2 regions of the Vibrio ishigakensis genome follow, and region 2 is predicted to be linked to the other one. Evidence: predicted binding sites of a transcription regulator. Region 2 holds the regulator's gene; the other holds the start of a gene.

Region 1 (5,411 bases), 1.0 Mb from region 2:
AGCCATCGGGCCAGGTTATTAAGGCTTTGGGGGTACCCTGTCCTGAATGTGGTAATGAGTTGGTATTACGCCAAGGTCGCTATGGTATGTTTATCGGTTGTGAATCCTATCCTGAGTGTCACTACATTGCGCACATGGATGAAGAAGAACAGCCCCAGAAGAAGATTACTTGTCCTGCCTGCAGTACGGGCAACCTTGTAGATAGGAAGTCTCGCTTTGGTAAGGTATTTCATGCTTGCGATAGCTACCCTAAATGCGATTTTGCGCTGAACACTGAGCCTGTAGAAGGGGTGTGTCAGGAGTGTGGCTTTAAGCTTCTCACTAAGAAGAAAAGTGGCTTGGTCTGTGCAGACCGAAAATGCCAAGCAGTTCAGAAATAGAAAAGGCAGCCTAGGCTGCCTTTTTAGTCTTTATCAAAGCTAATTACTTGGTTAGAGCCGGGTAGGCTTTTGGGTCTAGTAACTTAGCAATCGCTTCAAGCTGAACAGTTAGGTCTGCTTCATCTTTTCCACACACGTTGATGTGGCCCATCTTGCGACCAGGGCGCTTTTCTTTGCCGTACCAGTGCACATGTGCTTGATTCATCTCTAGAACCGCTTCTGGCAATGTATCTTCACCTAGGATGTTGATCATGCTAGTTGGGCGTAGAAGTTCAGTGCTACCTAAAGGTAGACCGCATACCGCGCGCATATGGTTCTCAAACTGGCAGGTCTCAGCGCCTTGTTGAGTCCAGTGACCAGAGTTATGAACGCGAGGCGCAATCTCGTTTACCATTAGCTTACCTTGCACATCGAAGAACTCTAGAGCCAGAACACCAACATAGTCCAGACACTCAGCCACAGCGGTAAACATCTGCTTTGCTTGAGCTTGAAGTGCTTCATCAGCGATTGCCGTTGAAAGGCTCAGCACACCATCGGTATGTACGTTTTCGGCTAGTGGATAAACCGCAATGTCACCTTTAGCATTGCGAGCACCAACCAGAGAAACTTCACGATCAAAAGAGACAAACTCTTCGGCGATGATAGCCTGGGCTTCAGAAGCATTGATGCACTCTTCCATCTCATCCCAAATCTGTTCGACTTGTTCAGTAGACTTCAAACGCCATTGACCTTTACCGTCATAGCCACCTAGCGTGCTCTTAAGCACCATAGGTAGGCCAACGTAGTCGATAGCTGAGTTAAAGTCTTCGCGAGTGCGAATCAGTGCGTATTTGGCATTGGCAACCTCGGCTTTATCTAGCAGGGCTTTCTCAATGCGACGGTCACCACCAGTTTTGATGGCTTCTGCACTAGGGAATAGCTTTCCACTTGCCTGACATGCATCGAGAACCGGGTGTGGTACATGCTCAAACTCGGCGGTGATCACATCAGCCTGCTCGATAGCCACGTCTAGACCTTGTCCAAGCTTAGTCTGAGTGATCGGCTCAACAATCGCTTCACTGTTAACATCAAAGGCTAGCGTCTTGATGTTAAGAGGCGCAGAGGCTAGAGCCATCATGCGAGCCAGTTGGCCCGCACCTAGAACCAGAACCTGCATCGTATTAGTCCTCAGCTGGGTTTGGATTTGCTAGAACGGTATCGGTTTGTTCCTTGCGGAAGGCTTCAACCTTTTCCATCACCTCAGGAACATGAGTACCGATGATTTGAGCAGCTAGGATACCTGCGTTCGCAGCGCCGGCTTCACCGATAGCTAGCGTACCCACCGCGATGCCTTTAGGCATTTGCACGATAGACAGTAGTGAGTCCATGCCTTTAAGTGCACGAGACTGAACTGGAACACCAAGAACTGGCAGGCTAGTAAAAGCTGCACACATACCCGGAAGGTGAGCTGCACCGCCAGCACCAGCGATGATCACCTTGATACCACGATCTTTGGCACTGTTAGAATAATCCGCGAGTAGTTGAGGTGTACGGTGAGCTGAAACTACCTTGGTTTCGTAGCTAACACCGAACTGATCAAGCATTTCTGCAGCGAGTTTCATCGTTGGCCAATCTGACTTAGAACCCATGATAATACCGACTTGCATGTAAGACTCCTGATTTGACTGTTTGAGCGTGGAATATCAATTTTGCGCGCATTATACGGCTATTTTTTGTCTAGGAAAACGTTTGCGTCAGCTATTTAGTCGAATTAAAAGGAAATGATTAGAAGTTACGAAAAGAATTTGTAAACTATTTGCAACAGAAGTCTGCTTTAGGACCAAGGAAATAATGATTTTAATGGATGGTGCAGTAGAGGCACTACAACAAGGACGAGTGATCGCCTATCCAACAGAGGCGGTATTCGGCGTGGGCTGTGACCCTGATAATCAACAAGCGCTTGAGGCTCTCATTGAACTAAAGCAAAGAGATACAGCTAAAGGGCTTATCTTGATTGCGGCAAGCTTCGAACAGCTTCTTCCCTATATAGACGCTACTCAGTTGACTCAAGAGCAGCTAGATACAGTATTTCAAAGTTGGCCAGGCCCTGTGACTTGGGTGATGCCTATCAGCAAAAAGACCCATGAATTGGTGCACGGCCAATTCGATACAGTCGCGGTACGTGTTACTGACCACCCAACGGTGCAGAAGCTGTGCTTAGAATTCGGCAAACCTATTACTTCGACTAGCGCTAACCTCTCCGGTCTCCCACCGTGTACAACCACAGAGCAAGTTATCGAGCAGCTTGGTGATGAGAAGGTATTTGTAGTGAATGGTGTGGTAGGTGATAGACAAAACCCGTCAGAAATCCGTGATGCGAGAACGCTTAAAGTATTAAGGCAGGGATAAGGATGCAGTCAGTAGATAAGCAAGCAGTTAAAGAATTCCTACTCGGTCTTCAAGATAGTATCTGTGCTGAACTGGAACAGGCTGATGGCAAAGCCAAGTTTGCAGAAGATGCTTGGAAGCGTGAGCAGGGCGGTGGTGGTCGAACCCGCGTAATGAAGGGTGGTGACATCTTTGAACAAGGTGGGGTTAACTTCTCTCACGTTTATGGCGACAAGATGCCTGCCTCAGCTACTGCTCATCGTCCAGAATTAGCAGGGCGTAAGTTTGAAGCTATGGGCGTCTCTTTAGTTATCCATCCCAATAATCCATATATTCCAACCTCTCACGCGAATGTGCGCTTCTTTATTGCGGAGAAAGAGGGAAGTGACCCTATCTGGTGGTTCGGGGGTGGCTTTGACCTAACCCCTTTCTATCCTTATGAGGAAGATTGTCAGCATTGGCATGAAACTGCTAAGGCTATTTGTGCGCCTTTCGGTGATGAGATCTATGCAGAACACAAGAAATGGTGCGATGACTATTTCTTCCTACCACATCGCCAAGAGACCCGAGGGGTAGGTGGCTTATTCTTTGATGACCTAAACCAATGGGGCTTCGACAAGTGCTTTGCTTACATGAAAGCCGTAGGTGAGGGTTACACGCAGGCATATCTTCCGATTGTTGAAAAACGTAAAGACAGCGAGTACACCGATCAGCAGAGACAATTCCAGCTGTATCGTCGAGGTCGCTATGTCGAGTTCAATCTAGTGTATGACAGAGGCACTTTGTTCGGACTGCAAAGTGGTGGTCGTACTGAGTCTATCCTGATGTCTATGCCACCTTTGGCTCGCTGGGAGTACAACTATCAGGTGGAGCCGGGTTCACACGAAGATAAGCTATATAAAGAGTTTTTGAGTCCGCGAGAGTGGTAAGGCTTTGATAACGCCTCTTCCGGTGTTAGGTTGAGGAAAAGGAATATTTTAGTAGTAGGTAGTTAAATGAACGCTAGTGTCGACCAGTATGCCGTATTTGGTAATCCTATCCAGCAGAGCAAATCACCATTTATCCATACTCTGTTTGCTAGGCAAACCAATCAGAACTTGCAATACACGGCTAAAGAGCCCGAGCAGGATGAGTTTAAACAGGCTGCTGAGCTGTTCTTTTCTGAGGGTGGTAAGGGTTGCAATGTTACTGCGCCTTTTAAGCATGATGCCTATGAGTTTGCAGATCGATTGACTGAGCGAGCAAAACTAGCTGGTGCGGTGAATACCCTTAAAAAGTTAGACGATGGCGAGATCATAGGTGATAACACAGATGGTGAGGGCCTAGTCCAAGACTTACTGCAATACAACGTAATGCTTGAAGGAGCGCGTATCCTTATTCTGGGGGCTGGTGGTGCAGTGCGAGGTGTACTCAAGCCGCTATTAGATCAGAACCCGAAGCAGGTGGTGATTGCTAACCGTACTTTCTCTAAAGCGCAAGCATTGGCAGAACAGTTCCAAGATTACGGCAATATCTCTGCTCAGCCACTTGAAGAAGTAGAGCAAAGCTTTGATGTGGTTATCAACTCTACGTCTGCTGGACTCACTGGAGGCTTGCCTCAGGTTTCTGCAACTATCTTCTCCTCTACTACTATTAGCTACGACATGATCTATGGTGCCGGTAAAACACTATTTAATAGCTGGGCACTAGAGCAGGGCGTAGTTAAAGCCTATGACGGACTGGGTATGCTGGTGGGGCAGGCAGCGGAGAGCTTTATGTTGTGGCGTGGCATTAGACCGGGAGCTAAACAAGTTCTTCGCGAGCTTAGAAAGAATCTAGAGGGAATGTAATGAACCAATCTATCATCTTCACTGATCAAGCTGTCTGGTCTGATACTGATAAGGTGGTTGTCTTCACTGCACAGCAACAGGGGCAACTAATCGAGTGTCGAGTAGCGGTGAGTTATCTAGAGCAACTTTCTCAGCTCAAGATTGAACAAGAAAAAGCGGCGCTCAAGGTGTTTTCTGAGTTCCGCTTCGATCTAGAGGACTTAGCTGAGGAGCTAATAGAGGCGGAAGAGTTTAACGCCTCAGGTCAGATAGAGATCAGTTAAGGTCTTTTACCTCATTTATGTAGTCATTCTTGTTGTTTACATAGTTATCAGCAGATTTCTTCAAAAAAGCACGTTCCGCTTCTTTTAGTGGACGTGCTTTTTTTACAGGGTTGCCGAGGTAAAGGTAGCCACTCTCTAGCACCTTACCTGGTGGTACCAGACTACCGGCACCTATAAAAACGTCATCTTCTACTATTGCACCATCTAATATAGTGGTGCTCATGCCGATAAGAACGCGGTTCTTAATAGTGCAGCCATGTAGCATTACCTTATGACCTACAGTCACTTCATCGCCAATAATAAGAGGGTAGCCTTCGGGGTTAGCCGCATTTTTGTGAGTAACGTGCAGTACCGAGCCATCTTGGACGTTACTACGTTCACCAATAATAATGTGGTTAACGTCACCACGTGCAGCTACCTGTGGCCAGATGCTGGAATCCTTACCAATTGTGATGTCTCCAACCACCACAGCTGAATCGTCTATATAGACATTCTCTGCAATTGTAGGGGCAATACCTTTATAGCTACGTAAAGAACTCATAGTTTATCTACCTATTTGGGGGCTAAAATGC
Region 2 (5,411 bases):
TCACATTCTTCCAGCCACTGATAGACGTCCTTCGGGACTAGGCCTTGTTGTGGCTGAAGCTTAAATCTTTTTCGATGAGGCATTCCCTGCAAAACATGAGGTATGTTGCCACAGACCACATTCTTCATCACCAATCCGTGGTGGTTGTAGAACATGACCGATGCCATGCCTTGCGGTTTTAGGTGCGTCATCAATTTCTTGAGGGCATCCTCCGGTTCGGCAAGCCATTCCATCACCGCATGAAATAGGATCAGATCGACCTGTTCATCGAGGTGATGGTGTAACTCCTGTACAGGAGCGTGGATAAATTGATACTGCTCCAGCAACCCCTTGTTCGCAATTTCTTGCTTTGCTAAGTTCAGCATTTCGTTAGATACATCACACAAAATGACTTTATGTCCGAGCTCAGCAAGTTTTTGCGACATTTGTGCTAAGCCGCCACCTGCGTCTAAGATGGTGAGCGATTTCGAGTTCCCATCCATTTGAGATAGAATTCGGTTTAGGTCTTCCCAAACTATTGTTTGCCTGATGTTACCTTTGTCAGAACCATAAATGTTCTCGGCAAATTTATCGGCGATGTCGTCAAAATTGCGATCTTTTCTCACGGCGAGCATGTGGTTATAGAATCAAGTTTGGTATTGTGTCACAAGAAGATGAAGAATAAAGAGGGAGCGCTTTGAATGGCGATTTTTTCGGCCAATCTGGGCGCATTATTAGCCGTAATTATGCATACCTCGACTTAAAATCATTTAGGGATATATTGTTGTAATCATGTTTGAACTTAAGAAACTCATTTCTGCGTTTTTGATGCCTCTGCCTGCCATGCTCATTCTTGGCTTCATTGGTCTCGCTCTGGTGATGTTCACACGCAAGCATAAGTTTGGCTGCATCGTCATTTTCATATCACTGTTTTCTATCTTTGCCATCTCGTTCCAACCTATCTCGACCTCTCTACTAAAACCGCTAGAACGCAAATACACTGCCTTCTTGCCGACCACTGAGAATATTGACTACGTGATGGTTCTTGGCAGTGGTCATGTTGTAGATGCGGAGATCCCACCCACTTCTGAGTTAAGCCGTACTGCCCTAATGCGTCTGTCTGAGGGTATTCGTATTCTGCGTATGTATCCTGGCAGTAAATTGATTCTCTCAGGTTATTCAGGCGGTACAGAGATCAGCCAAGCGAGAATGATGGCGCAGGTTGCTCTGGCGCTTGGGGTTGCTAAGCCTGATATTATCTTGCTTGAAACCGCGCAAGATACCTGGGAAGAGGCGCATCAAGCTGCCGGCTTTGTTGGCAATAAGAAGCTGGTGTTAGTGACTTCAGCTAGCCATATGAATCGGGCTCTGGGGGAGTTTAATGAGGCGGGTCTAGAGCCGGTGCCTGCACCGACTAACTACCTTGCTCACTCCAACATTGAACAGGCTTGGGTAAAATACACCCCACAAGCTCAGTATCTAGAGCAAACAGAACGCTACTGGCATGAGACCCTCGGTACTTGGTGGCAGAAGATACGCAACCTTGTCAGTAGTAAATAACTGATTCATAATTCATATAGTTAAATTTTGTTACAAGGGCGCCGATGCGCCCTTTGTTGGATCTTACAATGCAAGAAATCAAGAAATTCAATGAGCAACGCGCCGAAATCTACTGGTGGTTCTCAAGCCTATTCTCAAAAGAGCTGACTGACGAAGAGCTCAAGGCGTATCAAAGCCAACAAGTTCGCGGCTTCCTACAAGGCCTATCTGAAAACGAAGAGCTAAAGAAAGCCACTGATGGCGTCATCGAGTCTCTAAACAAGCTTCAAGACAGAGAGGATGCGCAGTTAGAGTTATCTGCCGACTTCTGTGAGCTGTTTCTAACCTCCGATAAACATGCGGCACTTCCTTATGCCTCTATCTATCTCGATGACAGCAAACTGCTTAACGGCAAACCAGCGCAAGAGATGGCGGCCTTGATGCAGGAAAAAGGCATTCAGGTTGATAAGAACTTCAACGAGCCGGCGGATCACCTTGCTATCCAGCTCGACTTTCTCGGAAATCTCATCATCCGCTCAAACGAGCTTGAGCAAGAAGCCCATATGGAGGTAGCCCTAGCCGAGCAACAAGCCTTCATCGAACAACATTTGCTGACCTGGGTGCCTCAGTTTTCAGAAAACTGCACCAAGTTCGACGAATTCGGTTTTTACGCCTCTGTAGCCGAGCTTTTGGTGGCGTTTTGTGAGCTGGATAGTCACTATCTTGCGAACGATTGATGAATTCTCATTTTGTATAGAAATGCGTTGTCACTTGACGCATTTCTAGCTAGACTGCCCTCCGCAATCGATTGCACTACTCTTAAGTAGGTCCCTACACTTCTTCAGGTTTACAAGGTAAAGCATGGCTACCATCAAAGATGTAGCAAAGCTGGCTGGCGTTTCGACGACCACAGTTTCGCACGTAATTAACAAGACGCGCTTCGTAGCAGAGTCTACCCAAGAGCGAGTAATGAAAGCTGTTAAAGAGCTAAACTACGCGCCAAGTGCGGTAGCCCGTAGCCTGAAGTGTAACTCCACTCGTACTATCGGCATGCTGGTAACTCAGTCTACTAACCCTTTCTTTGCTGAGGTTGTAGATGGTGTTGAGAGCTATTGCTACCGTCAGGGCTATACATTGATCCTGTGTAACACTGGTGGTATCTACGAGAAGCAGCGCGACTATATCCGCATGCTGGCTGAAAAGCGTGTAGATGGACTTCTGGTTATGTGTTCTGACCTAACAGAAGAGCTGCGTGAAATGCTGGACTCACACCCTAACATCCCGAAAGTTGTTATGGATTGGGGCCCAGAGTCATCAATGGCCGATAAGATCATCGATAACTCTGAAGAAGGTGGCTATATTGCTGCGAAACACCTGATTGAGAATGGTCACGACAAGATTGCATGTCTAACTGGTCAAGCAGAGAAACTGGCTTGTATCGAGCGTGTTGCTGGCTACAAGCGTGCCCTTGCTGAAGCGAACATCGAGTTCAATCCTGAATATATCCTTGAGGGTAACTTCGAGTGTGATACCGCAGTAGAAGCCGCTGACAGACTTGCCGCTATGCCAATCGAGACTCGCCCTACTTCTGTGTTCTGCTTTAACGACATCATGGCACTTGGCCTTATCAGTCGCCTGCAACAGCACGACCTTAAGGTTCCTGAAGATATCTCAGTTATCGGTTATGACAACATCGACCTAGCCGCTTATTTTGCGCCGCCACTGACCACTATCCACCAGCCTAAGCGTCGTGTGGGTAAGACAGCATTTGAAATCCTGCTTGAGCGTATCAACGACAAAGAGCACGATCGCCGCGTATTTGAGATGCAGCCAGAACTTATCTCACGCGATAGCGTTAAGAACCTAAACGCTTAACTTCGAAAGCGGATGATACCTCATCCAAGCTCGAATTATCCAATCAATTCCAAACGGTACGTAAATAAACGTGCCGTTTTTTATTTTGTATGAAATTTTTCTATGTCCTACTCTGTCCCTATAGCTAAGTGAACTTACTTAGGTCAGGACGATGAATAAGAAATTGATAATTGGCGTAATTTTGGTTGCAGCTATCATTCTACTTGCGGTCAACTTTGGGCAATACCTCACCCTCGAAAACGCTAAAGCGCAACAAGCTGCGTTAAACGCTCATATAGAACAAAACTTCGTTCTGTCTGCTGCTCTCTACTTTATTGGTTACATCTTTATCACAGCGTTTTCTATCCCAGGAGCTGCCGTGGTGACGTTATTAGGTGCCGCTCTATTCGGTTTTTGGACCAGCTTAGTATTGGTGTCGTTTGCCAGCACTATAGGTGCGACTCTGGCTTTCCTAAGCTCTCGCTACCTGCTTCGCGACTGGGTACAAGCTAAGTTTGGTAATAAGTTAGATACCATCAACAAGGGCGTGGAAAAAGACGGCGCATTTTATCTATTCTCGCTTCGCCTTATTCCAGTATTTCCATTCTTCCTGATCAACCTTTTGATGGGTCTGACCCCAATCTCAGTGGCAAAATTCTACCTATTTAGTCAGCTAGGTATGTTGGCAGGGACTATGGTTTATCTAAACGCTGGTACTCAACTTGCTGAGATAGACAGCCTAGCAGGCATAGTATCCCCGACCGTACTGGCATCCTTTGCACTCTTGGGCCTGTTCCCACTTATCGCTAAATGGATAATGAACAAGATAAGACCCAATCAATCGGTCGCTTAGATGAAGATATATATTGCAAAAAATCCACCCGAAGCTCACTTTATCAGTGAGCTTTTACTTGCGGAGAAGATACCTGTTGAGGTTCGAAGTGTTGGCTTGTTTGGCCTTCAGGGCGAACTACCGATGGATGATTCCACCCAGCCCCATGTGTGGCTGCTAGACCCTGCCTACAAAGAGAAAGCGGAAGCCATTATCAAGGCATATATGGAAGCGGACGAGCAGGCCGATTGGACCTGTAGTGAATGTGGTGAGGTTAACGAAGGGCAGTTTGCCCTTTGCTGGAACTGCGGGGCTAGCTCACCGACTGAATAAAGGCGATGGACTCGCGGTTGAACTGCTGAGGCTTTTCCACGTTACACACGTGGCCGCAATCCTCAATCTCGATCAGCTTACTGTGCTCGTGCACTGAAACCATCTCTTTAACCGGCTTAATAAACATATAGTCTTTGTCGCCCATCAGATAGAGGGTTGGAATATCCAACTCTCGCTCCTTGAAGTAGCGCATCAGAGGGTTCACCTCAGCCGCCAATCTAAACCAACGCTTAAACTCTTTTTGACACAGCTTACGCGCTTCGCGAATAAACATATGGCGAGACTCTACCTGGCCCTTTTGCGGCATGATGATCCATGCAAACAAGCTATACAGCCACATGTATGGGATAAAGTTCTTACTCAGGTCACCGAGTTTAACTAGGAATTGAGAACGAGCATCGAAGCGAGTTACCGCACCGCCCAAAACCATAGAGCGAACACGATGAGAGGCGATCTCCGCCATGTTGCGCACGATAATGGTGCCAAGAGACATACCCACGAAATGGGCTGATGAGATCTTTAGATGATCCAGAACCGCGACGATATCCTTGGTTACCGCTTCAAAGGTGTAGCGTTTGTTGATGATATCAGCGAGAAGGTTATTTGATTTGCCGTGACCGCGAAGGTCTACAAGCAGAACATTGAAGTGCTCTTTGTACGCCTTGATCTGCTTAAACCAAATGGAAGAACTGCCGCCTGCGCCGTGCACGAACACTACCCACTCCTTTGAAGAAGGGTGAGGAAAGGTCTTGTGAAACAGCAGTGAAGAAGAAACAGCAGAACTCATTAATAATACAAATAAATCATACAATTGAACTTAGAATACTATCACAAACTAAGATCTGGCAAAAAAAGCCGGTTCTGCTTTTGTAAC

The links. Region 2 encodes PurR, which represses purine synthesis genes. Its sites were predicted from a motif close to TNANGNAAACGTTTNCNTNA; they were not measured.
Positions count from the first base shown of each region.
Region 1: purE (5-(carboxyamino)imidazole ribonucleotide mutase) is a predicted target of PurR. The motif match lies at 2,097-2,116, and genes of this name have one in related genera.

Region 1 is NZ_AP024881.1:2,913,697-2,919,107, reverse strand. Features, by position in the region: gene Pcarn_RS13525 (DNA topoisomerase family protein) at 1-380, shown strand, start outside; gene Pcarn_RS13520 (5-(carboxyamino)imidazole ribonucleotide synthase) at 424-1,536, opposite strand; gene purE (5-(carboxyamino)imidazole ribonucleotide mutase) at 1,541-2,026, opposite strand; gene Pcarn_RS13510 (Sua5/YciO/YrdC/YwlC family protein) at 2,211-2,768, shown strand; gene hemF (oxygen-dependent coproporphyrinogen oxidase) at 2,771-3,676, shown strand; gene aroE (shikimate dehydrogenase) at 3,743-4,576, shown strand; gene Pcarn_RS13495 (DUF1488 family protein) at 4,576-4,839, shown strand; gene Pcarn_RS13490 (gamma carbonic anhydrase family protein) at 4,832-5,380, opposite strand.
Region 2 is NZ_AP024881.1:1,863,723-1,869,133, forward strand. Features, by position in the region: gene cmoM (tRNA uridine 5-oxyacetic acid(34) methyltransferase CmoM) at 1-605, opposite strand, end outside; gene elyC (envelope biogenesis factor ElyC) at 772-1,539, shown strand; gene torD (molecular chaperone TorD) at 1,608-2,255, shown strand; gene purR (HTH-type transcriptional repressor PurR) at 2,380-3,393, shown strand; gene Pcarn_RS08410 (TVP38/TMEM64 family protein) at 3,545-4,225, shown strand; gene Pcarn_RS08415 (DUF7577 domain-containing protein) at 4,226-4,537, shown strand; gene Pcarn_RS08420 (alpha/beta fold hydrolase) at 4,518-5,324, opposite strand.